4 regions of the Massilia sp. LXY-6 genome follow, and region 3 is predicted to be linked to each of the others. Evidence: predicted binding sites of a transcription regulator. Region 3 holds the regulator's gene; each other region holds the start of a gene.
The links. The regulator LexA, encoded in region 3, represses DNA repair genes until DNA is damaged. The targets are predictions, from matches to a motif close to ACTGTATNNNNATACAGT.
Positions count from the first base shown of each region.

Region 1 (4,388 bases), on a different contig from region 3:
CGTGGTCGTAGCCGGGGTGGCGGCGCAGTTCAAGCGGCTGGCCGGCGGCGCGGCAGGCTTCTTCGAAGTCCTCCGGATACAGCTGCTCGGCGAGGAATTTGTCGGCCAGGCCCTGGTCGACCAGGATCCCCTGCGGGAAAACGGCGCGCCCGGCATCCTTCACCAGCTCGGTCGCGTCATGGCCGCGCCAGGCTGCCTGATCGGGGCCGAGGTAGCCGCCGAAGGCTTTCTTGCCCCACGGGCAGCGCGTCGGCGCGGCGATCGGCGCGAAGGCCGAGACCGAGCGGAACAGGTCCGGGTTGCGCAGCGCCAGCGTCAGCGCGCCATGCCCGCCCATCGAGTGGCCGAAGATGCCGACCCGCTGCGGATCGGCCGGCAGCGTGGCCAGCGCCAGCGTGCGCAGCTCCAGGATGTAGCTGTACATGCGGTAGTGGCGGGACCAGGCTTCCTCGGTGGCGTCGACGTAGAAGCCGGCCCCCAGGCCGAAGTCCCAGCTGTCGCCCTCGCCGGGAACGCCGGCGCCGCGCGGGCTGGTGTCGGGCGCGACCAGGATCAGGCCCAGTTCGGCGGCGACACGCTGGGCGCCGGCCTTGGTCATGAAGGTCTCTTCGGTGCAGGTCAGGCCGGCCAGGTAGAACAGCACCGGCAACTGCTTGCCGCCGGCGTCCGGCGGCAGGTAGACGGAAAAGCGCATCGGCAGGCCGATCGCGCTGGATGCGTGGCGGTAGAAGCGCTGCACGCCGCCGAAGCAGGCGTGTTCGCCGAGGAGTTCGAGTGCGGAAGAATCGGTCATGATGGTATCAGGCGCTGGTGAGCAATGACGCAAGTATGCCTGCGGCACGGCGGGCCTGCACGCTCATCTGTATGTTTACACCAGCCCGAGCGCGCCGAGCAGGGCGCCGGCGGCCAGCACCCACAGCAGGTGCAGGCGGGTACGCCAGATCACCAGGCCGGCCCCGACCGCGAGCAGCACCAGCCGCCAGTCGGCCGCGCCCACCGAGCTGCCGAGGATCCAGGCGGTCGACAGCAGCAGGGCGATCACCACCGGCGCCATGCCCTGCTTGAAGGCGCGCACGGCGCGCAGCTCGCGGTTGCGGTGGCCCCAGCGCGCCGCCGTGTAGGTAATGATGGTCGAGGGCGTCATGATGCCGACCATCGTCACCAGCACCCCGAACAGGGCTGCGCCCAGGCTGCCGGCGTTCATGCCGACATGCCAGCCCATCAGGGCCACGAACAGCACGTTGGGGCCGGGCGCGGCCTGGGCCAGGGCGATCGCGGAATTGAACTGCTCCTGGGTCAGCCAGTGGTGCTGCTCGACCAGGAAGCGGTGCATCTCGGACGAAGTCGAGATCGCGCCGCCGATCGACATCATCGACAGCAGCAGGAAATGGCCGAACAGGTTCAGCCAGTCGGACCCGGCCAGCGCCAGGTGCAGGGTATCGGGTGCCGCGCTCATGCCTTCAGCCTGTGCCAGGTAAGGACGCAGCCGAGGCCGCCCAAGCCCGCCAGGACATAGATCAGTGGACATTTCAACAGCGCCACCAGCACGAAGCCGAGCGCCGCGATGGCGACGCACCAGGACATCGGCAGCGGGCTGCGCTTGAGGGTCACCGCCAGCTTCAGGCCGGCGGCGCCGATCAGGCCGGCCGAGACGGCGGCCATCCCGCGCAACGCGCCGGCCACCTGCGGGCTGTCGGCGAAGCGGTCGTGCAGCACCGCCAGCCCCAGCACCAGCACCAGCGGCACGGCCAGCAGTCCGGCCAGCGCGGCCATGGCGCCGGGCAGGCCGAACCAGCGGCCGCCGATCATCAGCGACAGGTTGACGACGTTCGGGCCAGGCATGATCTGGGCCACGGCCCAGTCTTCGATGAATTCTTCCTGGGTCAGCCAGCGCTTGCGGTCGACGAGTTCGCGCTGGACGACGGCGAGCACGCCGCCGAAACCCTGCAGGGCCAGCAGCGTGAAAGAGATGAAGAGATCGGACAGGGACTGCGGACGGGCAGGAGAGTCAAGCTCCCCCGTCAAGGGCTTGGGCGCGATGGTCATGCACGGAATTATCGCGCCCGCGCCCCCGTCCTGTCCATGTGGACGGCGTTCAGCCGCCGCCGATGCCGCGCATCACGCGGCCCGTGCCTTCGCATTCCGGGCAGGTCTTGCCGTCGGGCAGCTTGCCGCTGCCGCCGCAGGTCTCGCACAGGTCCTCGCCCGCGCCCGGGGTGCCCGGTTCCGCTTCGTCGCCCGGTTTCATATCGGGATCGGGAGTCATGCTCATGGCTTCCTCGCTGGTGGTGGATGACGGGACCATTCTAGGCCTGGCGGCGCGGAGACGGCGCACGCGGTCGCGCGGCGCGCTGGCGTCATCAGCACGTCACGTGCGGATGAGACATTTCTTCTTGACTTAGGCGCTGCCTGGCCGATACTGCATCTGCGGCAAGCGGCCGCGATCGACCAGACAGGAGATCCGATGGATCAAGTTTCTACCGGCCAGCGGCGCGACGACCAGCGCCGTCACATCGTCGACCTCGGCGTCGCCCTGCAGCAGCTCTACGGCACCATCTCGGCGGTCGAGTTCCTGCGCTCGCGGGATATCGCCGCCGCCGTCATCGCACGGGTGCTCGGAGAGCCGGAGCGCCGCCGTGCGCCCGCGGCCTGAGCGGGTGTCGTGGGCGCTCCGCTTATACACAAAAAATTTCCTCGACGCATCTTGCAAAAATATTTGAATCGTGCGCCACTTGACTTCGTAAGCCCTTGATTTTGCGTACTTCACAAGCTGCACGCGGAACGGGCAACTTGTTGGAAGCCGCATTCTTTCTTGCTTCCCGCATGTCAAGGGGGTGCTTTTCCACAAGGTTATTCACAGATTTTGTGGATATCTGTATGACAAGGAGGTGACGATCCCGCTTGCGTAACTCTACTGGATAAATGTACAGTTCCGACATCTCCAGATCCCGCCGCATTATGCCCGATACCGCCGACCCCAGCGTTTCCGAACCCGCGCTGCATGACCCCTACGCGTCCCTCAATCCCGAACAGCGCGCGGCCATCGAGCACGATGTCGGCGCCGCGCATCCGGCCGGTCCCGCGCGACCGCTGCTGGTCGTCGCCGGTGCCGGTTCGGGCAAGACCAACACGCTGGCGCACCGCGTCGCCCGGCTGATCCAGTCCGGCGCCGATCCGCAGCGGATCATGCTGCTGACGTTCTCGCGGCGCGCCGCCAACGAGATGGTGCAGCGCGCCGGCGGCGTCCTGCAGCGCATCCTCAAGACTTCCAGCCAGGCCGGCGCCGGGCTGCCCTGGGCCGGCACCTTCCACAGCATCGGTGCGCGCCTGCTGCGCGAGTACGCGGGACGGATCGGCCTCGAAGCCTCGTTCACCATCCACGACCGCGGCGATTCGGAAGACCTGATGGGCATGGTGCGCCAGGAGATTGGGCTGACGCCAGGCGGCCAGCTCGGCGGCCAGAAACGGTTTCCGCTCAAGGGCACCTGCCTGGCGATCTATTCGCGCGTGGTCAACAGCCGCGACGGCATCAAGGAGGTGCTGCAGTCGACCTTCCCCTGGTGCAGCGAATGGGAAGCGGAACTCAAGCGCCTGTTCGGCGCCTACGTCGACGCCAAGCAGGAGCAGAACGTGCTCGACTACGACGACCTGCTGCTGTTCTGGGCCGAGATGGCAGCCGATCCCGAACTCGGGCCGGAGCTGGGCGCGCTGTTCGACCACGTGCTGGTCGACGAGTACCAGGACACGAACCGCCTGCAGGCCGCCATCATCCTGGGCATGAAGCCGGACGGGAAGGGCGTGATGGTAGTGGGCGATGATGCGCAGTCGATCTATTCCTTCCGCGGCGCCACGGTGCGCAACATCCTCGACTTTCCGCAGGCCTTCTCGCAGCCGGCCAGGGTCATCACACTGGACCGCAACTACCGCTCGACCGAGCCGATCCTGGACGCCTCGAACGCCGTGATCGCCGCCGCGCTGGAGCGCCACGCCAAGACGCTGTGGACAGATAAGGCATCGACCGCGAAGCCGCAACTGGTCCTGATTCCGGACGAGGCCGAGCAGGCGCGCTGGGTCTGCAACCAGGTGCTGGCCCAGCGCGAGGCCGGCACGACACTGACCCAGCAGGCGGTGCTGTTCCGCGCCGCCAGCCACAGCGCCGCGCTGGAACTGGAACTGGTGCGCCGCAACATCCCCTTCGTGAAGTTCGGCGGCCTGAAATTCCTGGAAGCGGCCCACATCAAGGACTTGCTGGCGGTGCTGCGCTTCGCCCAGAATCCGAGCGGGCGGCTGGCGGGCTTCCGTGTCGCCCAGCTGATTCCCGGGATCGGCCCGGCCACCGCGGCGCGCCTGCTGGATGCAGTGGCGGAGGCGCCCGAGCCGCTGGCGGC
Region 1 covers NZ_JBKFGF010000066.1:33,906-38,293, reverse strand. The annotation lists gene fghA (S-formylglutathione hydrolase) at 1-793, opposite strand, end outside; gene ACI48D_RS23845 (chromate transporter) at 869-1,456, opposite strand; gene ACI48D_RS23840 (chromate transporter) at 1,453-2,046, opposite strand; gene ACI48D_RS23835 (hypothetical protein) at 2,096-2,272, opposite strand; gene ACI48D_RS23830 (hypothetical protein) at 2,465-2,653, shown strand; gene ACI48D_RS23825 (ATP-dependent helicase) at 2,959-4,388, shown strand, end outside.
Region 1: the regulator LexA is predicted to act here: its motif matches at 2,914-2,931, upstream of ACI48D_RS23825 (ATP-dependent helicase).

Region 2 (4,388 bases), on a different contig from region 3:
GCAGGAATGGTGGCGCGCCTTCGGCGATCCGGCGCTGGACGCCCTGGTGGCCCAGGCCTTGGCGCGCAACGGCGACCTGCGCACCGCGCGCTCGCGCCTGCAGGAATACCAGGCCCGCATCCGGGTCGCGCAGTCGGCTCAAGAGCCCGGCGTCTCGCTCAGCGCGGGGCCGACCCGGGCGCGCGCGATCGGGCCGTTCGGCACCCCGATCGAGTCGACCACCTTTACCGGCAACGTGCAGGCGGCCTACGAGTTCGACCCCTGGGGCCGGCTGGGCGCCGCGACCGAGGCGGCGCGCTTCGACTATGCCGCCCAGCAGGCGGCGGCGGACGCGGTGGCGCTGTCGGTGGCGGCCAGCACCGCGTCCGGCTACCTGAACCTGCGCGGCCTGGACGCCCAGCTGGCGCTGGCACGCCAGACCCTGGCCTCGCGCCAGCAGTCGCTGGAGCTGGCGCGGCGCCAGTTCGAGGTCGGCTACAGCTCGCGCCTGGAGCTGTCCCAGGCCGAGGCCGAGTACCGCACCACGGCCGCGGTCGTGCCCCAGCTGGAACGGTCGATCACCCAGCAGGAGAATGCCCTGAACCTGCTGGCGGGCGCCAGCCCGGGACCGGTGGCGCGCGGCGCCGAACTGGCTGCCCTGCGGCCGCCCGGGATCGCGCCCGGCCTGCCGTCCGAACTGCTGCGGCGCCGTCCCGACATCGCCCAGGCGGAAGCGGCCCTCGCCGCGGCCGACGCCAGCCTGGCCGCGGCGCGCGACCAGATGCTGCCGTCGCTGCGCCTGACGGCATCGGTGGGCGGCTATGCGCATAGCCTGCCCGACCTGCTGGGCTCCGGCACCATGCTGTGGAGCGTGGGCGGCAGCGTGCTGGCGCCGATCTTCGACGCCGGCCGCCTGCGCGCCCAGGCCGAGATCTCGGCCTCGCTGCGCGACCGCGCCGTGTTCGCCTACGAATCGGTGGTGCGCAACGCCTTCGCCGAAACCGAGAACGGCTTGAGCGGGGTACAGCGCCTGCGCGAGCAGCTCGAACAGGCCGAGGCGCGCCGGGTGGCCGCCGCCGAGGTGCTGCGCATCGCCCACAACCGCTACCGCAACGGTTACTCCTCCTACCTGGAGGAGCTGGACGCCCAGCGCAACGCCTTCAGCGCCGAGACCAATGTGCTGCAGCTGCGCGCCAGCTGGCTGGCGGCCCATGTGGACTTGTACCGGGCGCTGGGCGGCGGCTGGAGGACGGTACCGTGAATCGGGCGCGCCGTTCGGGTGGGCCTGACTAGAATCGGCTGGACAGTGAGTCATTTACCAATATCGGAGCGAGCATGATCAATATCGGAATCATCGTGGGCAGCACCCGCCCCGGACGCAAGGCGCTGGACGTAGCGCGCTGGGTGATGGAATGCGCGGGCACGCGCGGCGATGCGGCCTTCGAACTGGTCGACATCCAGGATTTCAAGCTGCCGTTGCTGGACGAGCCGGTGCCGCCCTCGATGGGTCAGTACGCGCAGCCGCATACCAAAGCCTGGGCCGCGAAAATCGCCGAGTTCGACGGCTTCGTGTTCGTCACGCCCGAATACAACCACGGGACCTCCGGCGCGCTGAAGAACGCCATCGACTACCTGTACAAGGAATGGAACAACAAGGCCGCCGGCTTCGTCGGCTACGGCAGCGCGGGCGGCGCGCGCGCGATCGAGAACCTGCGCCTGGTCATGGGCGAACTGATGGTGGCCGACGTGCGCGCCCAGGTGATGCTGTCGCTGTTCACCGACTTCGAGAATTTCGCCACCTTCAATCCGGCCGAGCACCACGAACGCGCGGTCGAGGCCATGCTCGACCAGGTGGTGCAGTGGAGCGGGGCGCTGAAACCGCTGCGCAAGGACGATCCGCCGGTTCCGGTGCCGGACAACATGCCGCCGCGCGGGGAGCGGGTCGGCGGCAGTTTCTGAATTTTGTGTTGGCCGGGCGGAGGTACAATCGCCGCCCATGACGACGACCAATCCCCGCCGCGCCACCTGTGCCGCCTGCCTGCGGGCGGAAAGCGCCTGCATCTGCCGCTTCGCAACGCCGCTCGCCAGCCGGGTCGAACTGCTGGTGCTGCAGCATCCGCTCGAGGTACACAATGCCAAGAACAGCGCGCGCCTGCTGCACCTGTGCCTGCCGTCGAGCCGCCTGCTGGTGGGCGAGACTTTCCCGGCACCGGAGCTCGACGCGGTCTTGCATGCGGACCGGCGCATGCCACTGCTGCTGTATCCGCAACTGCCGGGCGAGGCGGCGCTCGGCCTGCCTTCGCCGCCCTGTATCGAACCGGCTCTGCTGGAGCGGCCCGACAAGTTGCGCCTGGTGCTGCTGGACGCCACCTGGCGCAAGAGCCGCAAGATGCTCTACGTCAATCCTTCGCTGCAGCGCCTGCCGCGCCTGGCCTTGCAGGACCTGCCGCCCTCCGCTTATCGGATTCGCAAGGCCCATGCGCCGGACCAGTTGTCCTCGCTGGAAGCAGCCGCACATGCGCTGATCCAGCTGGAACACCGGCTCGAACACTACGCACCGCTGTTCGATGCCTTCGACGCGTTTGTGGAACAACAATCCCAACGATTTCGCGCTTGAACCCGCACGAAAGCGGGTGTACGATACTGTATATCCATACAGTACTCGGGAGCGCCATAGTGAATCGCCAACAAGCTTGGGCTGAAGACGTGGAATTGCAAGGGCAGGTCATGATCCCTCCGCGGCCGCTGGTGCCGCGCAAGGGCCGTGGCGCCGTGTCGAACCTCCAGGGCCGCTATGAAGTCCACGGCCGCGAACATTTCGACGACGGCTGGACGGTCCCGGGGCTGAAGGAAGAGGCGCCGGCGGCGCCGAAGACCGTTGTTACGGATGAGTTCGCCAAAACCATCCTGACCCGCAACGCCTCGCCGGACATTCCGTTCAAGGTCTCGCTGAACCCGTACCGGGGCTGCGAGCACGGCTGCATCTACTGCTTCGCCCGGCCCTCGCACAGCTACCTCGGGCTGTCTCCCGGCCTGGACTTCGAAAGCCGCATCTTCGCCAAGGTGAACGCCGCCGACCTGCTGCGGCGCGAACTGGCGCGTCCCGGCTACGTGCCCGAAAGCATCGCCATCGGCGTGAACACCGACGCTTATCAACCCTGCGAGCGCGAACGCGGCATCACGCGCGAGCTGCTGCAGGTGCTGGCCGAGTGCAAGCATCCGTATGGCCTGATCACCAAGTCCGCGCTGATCGAGCGCGACATCGACCTGATCGCGCCGATGGCGGAGAAGGGCCTGGCCGCCGCCGCGATCACGATCACGACCCTGGATGGCGAGATCGCGCGCACGCTCGAGCCGCGCGCGGCCGCGCCCGCGCGCCGCCTGCGCGCGATCCGCACGCTCACGGAAGCCGGCATCCCGGTCAGCGTCAGTGTCGCGCCGATCATCCCGTTCATCACGGAACCGGAGATCGAACGCATCCTCGAGGCCGCCAAGGACGCCGGCGCGGTCGGGGCACACTATGTCGTGCTGCGCATGCCGTGGGAAGTCAATCCGCTGTTCCAGCAATGGTTGTACGCTCATTTTCCAGACCGTGCGCAACGCGTGCTGAACCGCATGAAGGACATGCGCGGCGGCAAGGAGTACGACAGCGACTTCGGCAAGCGCATGAGCGGCGAAGGCGTGTGGGCCGACCTGATCCGCCAGCGCTTCACCAAGGCCGTCAAGCGACTCGGCATGGATGGCTTCAATGGCCGCTTCAGCAAGATGGACGGCGCCCAGTTCCGCCGCCCGCTGATCGTGCCCTCGGCCGCCGCCTGCCAGCGGAGGGACGAGGACGTCACCCAGCTCGACCTGTTCGGCGGCGCGCCGGCGGATGCGGGCGGGGGGCAGACGGCACGCCGCAAGCCGGTCAAGGCAAGCCCCCAGTTGGATCTGTTCTGATTGGCGGGCATTCCCGCGCCGGGCGACCCCGCGGCGGGCGGCCCCGCGGGTGCTCCCGCCGGGGCGCCTTGTGGCAAGCGCCACGGTCGGCTAGGATGGCAGCTCTCGTCTTTCTATAGTGTAATTGGACATTTTCGAACACGGGATTCATATGGAAGAGCAGGGCAGCACATCGGGCCAGATCAAGCGGGTGGTGTTCGTCGGCGCGGAGTCGACCGGCAAATCGACCTTGTGCGAGTACCTCGCGCGCCAGTACGGCAGCGTCGCCGTGCCCGAGATCGGCCGCTACATCTGGGAAGACAAGCAGGGCCAGCTGGCTGCCTCCGACTATGTCGACATCGCCCTGCGCCACCGCGACGCCGAAGACGAGCAGATGCCCTACGCCAGGCGCTACCTGTTCGTCGACACGAATGCCCTGACCACGCTGCTGCTGGGACTGGAATTCGGTCAGGTCACCGAACCGGTAC
Region 2 covers NZ_JBKFGF010000003.1:68,940-73,327, forward strand. The annotation lists gene ACI48D_RS01895 (efflux transporter outer membrane subunit) at 1-1,240, shown strand, start outside; gene ACI48D_RS01900 (NADPH-dependent FMN reductase) at 1,315-1,938, shown strand; gene ACI48D_RS01905 (tRNA-uridine aminocarboxypropyltransferase) at 1,976-2,596, shown strand; gene ACI48D_RS01910 (PA0069 family radical SAM protein) at 2,707-3,921, shown strand; gene ACI48D_RS01915 (AAA family ATPase) at 4,073-4,388, shown strand, end outside.
Region 2: the regulator LexA is predicted to act here: its motif matches at 2,622-2,639, upstream of ACI48D_RS01910 (PA0069 family radical SAM protein).

Region 3 (4,388 bases):
GCATTGATCAGGCGGACCATCTGTTCGAAGATGATCCGGTGGTCGTAGCGGTAGAAGTCCTCCGCATGCATGAAGTCGGCAATACGGTCCCACGCCGCATTATCGCGCAGCAGCCCGCCGATGACGGACTGTTCTGCTTCGATGGAATGCGGGGGGATGCGGAGCGACTCGATCTGCGGGTCTGCTGGGGTGTTCATGGCCGACATTATACCTTTTCCGCATCGCCGGCTGAAATGATTGGTGATTTTCCGGGCATAAAAAAAGCCGGGAGAACCCGGCTTTTTCTCATTCTGGCAACATAAGTCGCCGGAATTATTTAGGCAGCTTCGCCCACGACAGCCACGGTGACGTCGACGACGACGTCGGTGTGCAGCGCGACGGCAACCGGGTGCTCGCCGGTGGTCTTCAGCGGGCCGGTCGGCATGCGGACGTTGGCCTTTTCGACGGCGAAACCTTGCTTGCTCAGGGCTTCAGCGATGTCGAAGTTGGTCACGGAACCGAACAGACGGCCATCCACGCCAGCTTTCTGGGCGATGGTGATGGTCATGCCGCTCAGCTTCTCGCCCTGGCCTTGTGCGGCTGCCAGCTTCTCGGCGGCTGCCTTTTCCAGTTCGGCGCGCTTGACTTCGAACTCGGCCACGGCCGACTCGGTAGCACGGCGGGCTTTCTTTTGCGGGATCAGGAAGTTACGTGCGTAACCGTCCTTGACCTTGACCACGTCGCCCAGGTTGCCGACGTTGACGACTTTTTCCAGCAGGATGACTTGCATATTATTCTCCAGTATACGTGTCGTGACCGACGATTAAGCGTTGTGCAGGTCGGTGTACGGCAGCAGGGCCAGGTAGCGAGCGCGCTTGATGGCGGTGTCCACTTGGCGCTGGTAGTGCGCCTTGGTACCGGTCAGGCGTGCCGGCATGATCTTGCCGTTTTCCTGGACGAAATCCTTCAGGGTGTCGACGTCTTTGTAATCGACCTGTTCCACGTTTGCAGCGGTGAAGCGGCAGAATTTCTTGCGCTTGAACAGCGGGTTCTGCTGTTTGCGCTTCAGTTTTTCCTTGGCTTTGTTTTTGTCGAACTTTTTACCGAATGCCATTTGAGGCTCCTGTATGTAATCTAAATGAAATCAATGATGTGAAACACCAGGGCTTTGCTGTTGCGGTTCTTGCGAGCAAGGAATCCCTTGAACCTGTACGACGCTCCCAGTTCGGCGTCGGCGAATCGGCCCGAAATATCTCCCGCGGCAAGCGCGGAAATCTCGAACTCGACCTGCCTCGCGATCCCCGCCTCGGTCTGCTGCGACCCGTGCTGCAGGGTGCCGCTGACGATGGGGATGCCGGCCGGGGTGTAGCGCAGGGTATCGCGTTCCGCGATGCTTGCGACCAGCAACAGCTCGTTCACTGCCCGTGCGCGCTTCTTTCCGCGCTTTTATTCAAATGAATTAAGCGGCGGCGGCCGGGGCAGCTGCCTGCTCGGCGCGGTGGCTCTTGGCTGCGTCTTCGCGCTGTACCGACTTCATCATCGGCGACGGTGCGGTTTCGGCCTTCTTCATCTTGACGGTCAGATGACGCAGCACGGCATCATTGAATTTGAATGCGGTTTCCAGCTCGACCAGGGTCTCGTTGTCGCACTCGATGTTCATGCAGATGTAGTGTGCCTTCGGCAGCTTCTGGATCTGGTAAGCCATTTGACGGCGGCCCCAGTCTTCGACGCGGTGGATGTTACCGCCGCGCGAGGTGACGGTGGTCTTGTAGCGCTCGATCATCGCCGGGACCTGCTCGCTCTGGTCCGGGTGGACGATAAACACGATTTCATAATGACGCATGCAACACTCCTTAAGGACGTTTAAACAAATGCCCACCTCGGCGTCAAGACGAGTGTGGGAAGGGAAAGCCCGACATTATAACCGTAAAAACGTCAAGAGCTCAATCGCCGTGTGCGGTCTTCCAGGCATCGCCGTGACCGCAAGGCAAAAAAAACCGGCGAAACGCACGGATTCCCCTTGCGCCCGGCGCAATACTGTACAAAAATACAGGGTATCGAGTCCGACCCGGACACCGCCCACCTACGCACAGCTCACTACGCACACGATCCTCACCATGCTTAAGCTCACCGCACGGCAAGAACAGATTCTCAACCTGATCAAGGAAGCCATCGACAACACCGGCTTTCCGCCGACCCGCGCCGAAATCGCCCAGGAGCTTGGCTTCCGCTCGGCCAACGCGGCCGAAGAACACCTGCAAGCCCTGGCGCGCAAGGGTGCGATCGAAATTTCGCCGGGCACCTCGCGCGGCATCCGCCTGGTCGGCAACACCACGCCCGACGCCGCCGCGCTGCCGGCCGTGCCGGCTGCCCTGCTGATGTCGCTGCCGCTGGTCGGCCGCGTCGCCGCGGGTTCGCCGATCCTGGCCCAGGAACACGTCGAAGCAAGCTACTCGGTCGACCCGGCCATGTTTTCAAGCAAGCCGGACTTCCTGCTGAAGGTCAAGGGCTGGTCGATGCGCGACGCCGGCATCTGCGACGGGGACTTCCTGGCTGTCAAGAAAGTGGATTCGGCCAAGAACGGGCAGATCGTGGTTGCCCGCATCGGCGACGAAGTCACCGTCAAGCGCTACCGCAAGAACGGCGGCACCATCGAACTGCTGCCGGAAAACCCGGACTTCTCCGTCATCACGATCGACCCGCAGAACGACGAGTTCGCGCTCGAAGGCCTGGCCGTCGGCCTGCTGCGCTCCTGGCACTAAGCCTGCAGGCGATACGCCGGCCCGGCGGGAAACCGGGACGGCGACACGTCAATTGTTGACGCGGTTGTTGCGCCGATTCTCGCGCTCGCGCTCGCGTTCCAGGGTCGGCGTGCTCTTCACGATATCGTTGTGCTCCCTGACCCAGGCGTCGGTGGCGTCCCGCCACACGGCAAAGTCGGCCAGCACCAGCTTGGACTTGACCTGCGCGCTCTCGGTCAGGTTCGTATATACCTCGGCCAAGCGCTTTTCCGCGCGCTCCATCTCCGGCTTGTTGATCAGTTTCGCCACATCGGCAGGAATCCGCTTGGTCAGCGGCGATGCCTCGTTCAGGGCACGCGCCTGGGCGTTATAGCATTCCTGCCACTTCGCCATATTCGCCGACACCCGGTCGATCTCGTCGTTCTGCTTGGAGACGGCGGGGAAACGCGGCGCCGGGCAGCGGTACTGGCCGCTCTGCAGGTCCGAGCCGTCGTAGCGGTCGACCCAGTAATCGATGTCGGCACGGCGTTCGACCCGCTTGCGCATCAGCTCCAGCGACGCGATGGCAACGGGATTCCCCTTCGCCGCGGCCTTGCGGAACCAGGCCTCGGCCCTGGCCTCGTCGACGCTGCCGGCTTCTCCATACCAGTACATTTCGCCCAGGTGCTGCTGGGCCTCGACATTGCCGGCGCCGGCCAGCCTGGTATAGCGCTGCAGGGCGTCCGGATAATCCTTCTTGGCAAACGCCGCGTTGGCGCTTGCGAGCTCGTCAGCGGCGCAACTTCCCGCCAACAGCATGCTCAGGCAAAAAACGACAGTCTTCACGTGCGATCGATCTATGCAGTTGAGTAATGGCACATCATATCGCCAGAACCGGCATGTGCCAATTACTCAACTGTAACGGCATTTCAGTGATTTGCCGGATTCCCGCCGGTGGGCGCGTTGGCAAGCGACTGATTCGACTCGTACACCCGGCGCAGGCCAGTCATCATCTCCAGCTTGTTGCGCGCGCTTGCCTCGTCCGCCTTCTTGTTGGTTTCGGCAACATAGGTATTGGTCGCATTGGTCCAGGCGTCGCGCCGGGCCAGGATGGCAGTCGCGTTGTCGGCCATCGCGCGTGCCACGCTGGCGAATACCTGGTCCAGATGCGACTGGGTCTGCTCGATTTCTGCCGGCGTCATCATGTCGACCACATCCTTGGGCACATGTTTCAGTACCGGCGTCAGGCCCTGCAGATTTGCAACCGCAGCGTTGTAGCATTCCTGCCAGGTTGCCACCTTGTCTGCTACCTTTTTGATGTCGGAATTCGTTTTCGAGACGACGGGAATATCCGGCGTGGCGCAGGCGTATTTACCTGAAGTCAGGTCTTCGCCTTTATATTCCTTCATCCAATAAACGATTTCATTGCCGCGCGTCTCGCGGCGTTTCAGCGCTTGCAGCGATTCGGCGGCATCCTTGTTGCCGGCCGTCGCCGATTTCTGGAACCATGCGGCGGCTTTCTTCAGATCGGGGGACGTACCATCACCAAACCAGTACATTTCCCCAAGTCGGAATTGTGCTTCCGCATTTCCTGCTTCGGCAAGCCGGGCATACATCGGCAAGGCCCGCCCATAATCCTTAGCATTCAGCAATTTATTTGCTTCATTCAGATCGTCGGCGAATACGACA
Region 3 covers NZ_JBKFGF010000001.1:220,753-225,140, reverse strand. The annotation lists gene ACI48D_RS00980 (replicative DNA helicase) at 1-197, opposite strand, end outside; gene rplI (50S ribosomal protein L9) at 317-769, opposite strand; gene rpsR (30S ribosomal protein S18) at 803-1,093, opposite strand; gene priB (primosomal replication protein N) at 1,114-1,398, opposite strand; gene rpsF (30S ribosomal protein S6) at 1,439-1,822, opposite strand; gene lexA (transcriptional repressor LexA) at 2,097-2,741, shown strand; gene ACI48D_RS00950 (tetratricopeptide repeat protein) at 2,790-3,545, opposite strand; gene ACI48D_RS00945 (tetratricopeptide repeat protein) at 3,629-4,388, opposite strand, start outside.

Region 4 (4,388 bases), on a different contig from region 3:
CTTTACCATCGCATGCAGGCGCGCGCCATCCTCGTCGGCCGGTGACTGCACCTCGTGCTCGCCCCGCTGCCAGCGCCAGATCACGCGGTACAGGAAGGCCCAGCGGTCCGGCACGCGGCAGCAGGCGGCGCTTTGCAGCATGTCCATCAGGGACCGGGGAACATGCGGCGGCGGATGGCGTGGCGCATCCGGCGCTGGTTGCGGCGGGTTCGAGGAATTATGCGTTGGCTCGGCCATAGGCGGCGCACCCGAGAACAGGTCGCCGCCCGCGTACGGCGTACTCCAGCTGACCGCTTCCGGCGGCACGTCGTGGACCAGCAGCTCGCGCGCCGCCTCGCGCCATTCGGCGAAGGTCTCGACCAGCAGCGGCTGGCCGGCGCGGAGCTGCTCGCTTGCTGATCCTTTGGTGCTCATGCGGCCTGGAGTTCCGGCCACAAGTTCATTTGCTGCGGGGCGTCGGCCATGGTTCGCCGCAGCAGCTCGGAGGAAGCGGCGCCTTGCGCCGGCTTGTAGTCGGCGGTGAGCACGAAGGGCGCCAGCTTCTTGAGGCTGCAGCGCAGGCGGGACAGGTCTTCCCAGCGGATGCGGCGCAGCCGGCGCAGGTCGATCAGGCGCCTGGCCGAGCGCAGCCCGATGCCGGGCACGCGCGCGATCATGCCTTCGTCGGCGCGGTTCAGGTCGAGCGGGAAGTGATCGCGGTTGGACAGCGCCCAGGCCAGCTTGGGGTCGATGTCGAGCGCCAGGTTGCCGGCCTCCGGCATCAGCTCGGCGGCCGTGAAGCCGTAGCCGCGCAAGAGAAAGTCGGCCTGGTACAGGCGGTGCTCGCGTTGCAAGGGAGGCGGCGCGGACGGCACGCTGGACGGGCTCTGCGGAATCGGGCTGAAGGCCGAGTAGTACACCCGCTTGAGTTTATAGCTGCCGTACAGGGTCTGGGCCGTGTTGAGGATGGTCCGGTCGTCGCTGGCGTCGGCGCCGACGATCATCTGGGTGCTCTGCCCGGCCGGCGCGAAGGCCGGAGCCTTCGGGTGCCCGTCCTTCTCGTCGAGCCTGGTGCGGATCGACCCCATCGCCAGCTTGATCGTGTGGACGTTCTTTTCCGGCGCCAGGCGGCTCACGCTGTCCTGGGTCGGCAGCTCGATGTTCACCGACAGCCGGTCGGCGTACTTGCCGGCCAGTTCGATCAGGCGCGGGTCGGCGTCGGGAATGGTCTTCAGGTGGATGTAGCCGCGGAACTGATGTTCCTCCCTCAGGCGCCGCGCGACCTCGACCAGCTGCTCCATCGTGTAGTCGCTGGACTGGATGATGCCCGAGCTGAGGAACAGCCCGTCGATGTAATTGCGGAGATAAAAATCCTGGGTCAGCTTGACCACTTCGCCGACCGCGAAGCGGGCCCGCGGCACGTTCGACGTGCGGCGGTTCACGCAATACTGGCAATCGTAGATGCAGAAGTTGGTCAGCAGGATCTTCAGCAGCGACACGCAGCGCCCGTCCGGCGTGTAGCTGTGGCAGATGCCCATGCCGTTGGTGGCACCCAGGCCATCCTTGTCGGCCGAGTCACGCCTGGGCGCCCCGCTGCTGGCGCAGGAGGCGTCGTATTTGGCGGCATCGGCCAGGATCTCGAGCTTGTCTTTGAGTTCCATTGCGCAGTAAATACTGTATGGATGAACAGTATAGCGCATTCCAAAGTCGGTTTGCGTGCGCGGACGCACCGAGGCAAAGACTTATTTGCCGCCCTGGTGACGCCGGGCCGTTATCATGTCTGTTTCTCATCCATACGACGTGCATCATGAATCGTTCTCGTATCATCGTCACCGCTGCCATTGTTACCGGCCTGTTTGCCGCTTCCCTGTATGCCAGTCCTTATTGGGAGTTGCACCGCCTCCACTCCGCCATCCAGCACCACGATGCGGATGCCGTCGCGGAACAGGTCGACTTCCCCTCCCTGCGCGAAAGCGTCAAGGGCCAGCTCATGGCCGTGATGGGCAATGAAGCGAAGAACACCGAGGCCGCCGCCAATCCCTTTGCCGTGATGGGCCAGGCATTGGCGATGGCCTTCCTGAATCCGCTGGTCGATGCGATGGTGTCGCCAGCCGGCGTCATCGCCATGCTGGAAAGCGGCAAGGCAAAGCTGCCGGAGAATGGCGCGGCGGGAGATAGCGGTGAGCGCGGCCGCAAGGTCGACTATGCGATTGCCTACCGTGGCTGGAACCGGATCGCGGTGGCGGCCAAGAGCGAGGATGGCGGCAGCTTCATCTTCAGGCGCGAGGGCCTGTGGCGCTGGAAACTGTCCGGCATCGAACTGCCGCGCGGCGCGGCGGGCCGCACGCATTGAATCCACGCCGGGCAGGCACCTCACGGTCTGCCCGGCACCGTCACTTTACCCCAGCCCGGCTTGCGGCGTGGTGATGGTCAAGCGATGCCGGCATAGCCGTTCGCCTGCGCCAGCAGGGCCGGCTCCATGCGTGCGGCGATGCGCTGGATGTAGCTGGTGGCGGGGATGACGCCGGCGGCGCCGGCCCGGTGCAGCCAGGCGTAGGCCTCGATCAGGTCCTTGTGCACGCCCTGGCCGCTGGCGTACATGACCCCGAGGTTGAACTGGGCGCGCGCATGGCCCTGGCGGGCCGCGCACAGGTACCAGAAATGGGCGGCTTCGTAGTCGCGTTCGACGCCGTGGCCGCTGTCGTAGCGCAGGCCGAGCGCGAACTGGGCGAGGGCGTGGCCCTGGTCGGCGGCCTTGTGGTACCACTCGTAGGCCTGGCGCGGATCGACCGTGCCGGAATCGTCGCGGTCCAGCAGCTGGCCCAGCATGTACTGGGCCGGTGCGTATTCCTGGTCGGCGGCCTTGCGGTACCAGACCATCGCCTCGTCTTCCAGGCGCAGCGCGAGGTCGAACTGGGCGCGCAGGTGGCCCTGCTCCGCGGCCTTGCGGTACCAGTCGATCGCCTGCTGTGGGTCCTGCGGCACGCCGTTCCCGGCGTCGCAGAGCTGGCCGAGGTGGTACTGGGCGCCGGCGAAGCCCTGCTCGGCGGCCTTGCGGTACCACTGCGCCGCGATCGCATGATCCTGGCCGACGCCCTGGCCGTGCTCGTAACGCAGGCCGAGGTTGTCCTGGGCTCCGGCATGGCCCTGCTCGGCCGCCTTGCGGAACCAGTGCAGCGCCAGGTCCGGGTCGCGGTCGACGCCGTGGCCGCTGTCGTAGATGAGGCCCAGGTTGAATTGCGAGCTGGCGTGGCCCTGCTCGCCGGCGCGGCCGTACCACAGGATCGCCTTTTCGCTGTCCTGCGGCAGGTCTTGTCCCTTGTCGTAGCGCAGGCCGAGGTTGAACTGGGCCGGCGCATAGCCCTGCTCGGCCGCCTTGCGGAACCAGTGGACGGCCTCCTGGACGTCGCGCGCGATGCCCTGCCCGCTCTCGTAGCGCAGGGCCAGGTTGAACTGGGAGCGCGCGTAATTCTGTTCGGCGGCGCGGCGGTACCATTCGATGGCGCGCCCGATGTCCTGGGCCACGCCCTTGCCGCCCTCGTACATCATGCCGAGGTTGTGCTGGGCGCCCGGGTCGCCCTGCTCGGCCGCCTTGCTGAACCAGTGCTGGGCTTGCAGCACGTCGGCCGGGATGCCCTGGCCCCTGGCGTACAGCCAGCCCAGGTTGTACTGGGCCGCCGCATACCCCTGCTCGGCCGCCTGGGTGTACCAGTGCACGGCCTGCGCCAGGTCCTGCGGCACGCCCTGGCCCTTCTGGTACATCACGCCGAGGTTGTACTGGGCCTGTTCGAGGCCGGCGCTGGCCGCCATCCGGTACCAGGCCACCGCCAGCTCGTAGTTCTTCGGCACGCCCTGGCCGTTCACGTACATGAAGCCCAGGCTGTGCTGGGCGCTGGCGACGCCGCGCTCGGCCAGCGCCTTTACGCGCAGGAATTCGGCCGTGTGGTGCGCAACGGTATCCGGCATGGCGCGACCGTCCTCAGGCCTGGAACGCGAGCACGGTGCCGGCGCCGGCCGCCAGGCCCTGCGTGCGCAGCACGTCCGTGAAGCGGCCCAGCGGCATCGGCCGGTGGTAGAGGTAGCCCTGCATCGTCATGCAGCCGTTGGCGCGCAGGTAGCGCGCCTGCGGCTCGGTCTCGACGCCTTCCGCGATCAGGTTCAGGCCCAGCCCGCGCGCGATCGAGATGATCGCCAGCACCACCGGATAGTGGCCGTACTCGTCGTGGATCTCCTTGACGAAGGACTGGTCGATCTTGATCGTGTGGACCGGGAAGCGGTGCAGGTAGGCCAGCGACGAATAGCCGGTGCCGAAGTCGTCGATGGCGACCGAGACCCCGAGCTGGCCCAGGTTGTTCAACTGTTCGATCGCATGCTGCGGATTGCGGATGCAGATGTTCTCGGTGATCTCG
Region 4 covers NZ_JBKFGF010000026.1:94,544-98,931, forward strand. The annotation lists gene ACI48D_RS13280 (UdgX family uracil-DNA binding protein) at 1-414, opposite strand, end outside; gene ACI48D_RS13285 (putative DNA modification/repair radical SAM protein) at 411-1,640, opposite strand; gene ACI48D_RS13290 (DUF2939 domain-containing protein) at 1,787-2,332, shown strand; gene ACI48D_RS13295 (SEL1-like repeat protein) at 2,410-3,945, opposite strand; gene ACI48D_RS13300 (putative bifunctional diguanylate cyclase/phosphodiesterase) at 3,959-4,388, opposite strand, start outside.
Region 4: the regulator LexA is predicted to act here: its motif matches at 1,653-1,670, upstream of ACI48D_RS13285 (putative DNA modification/repair radical SAM protein).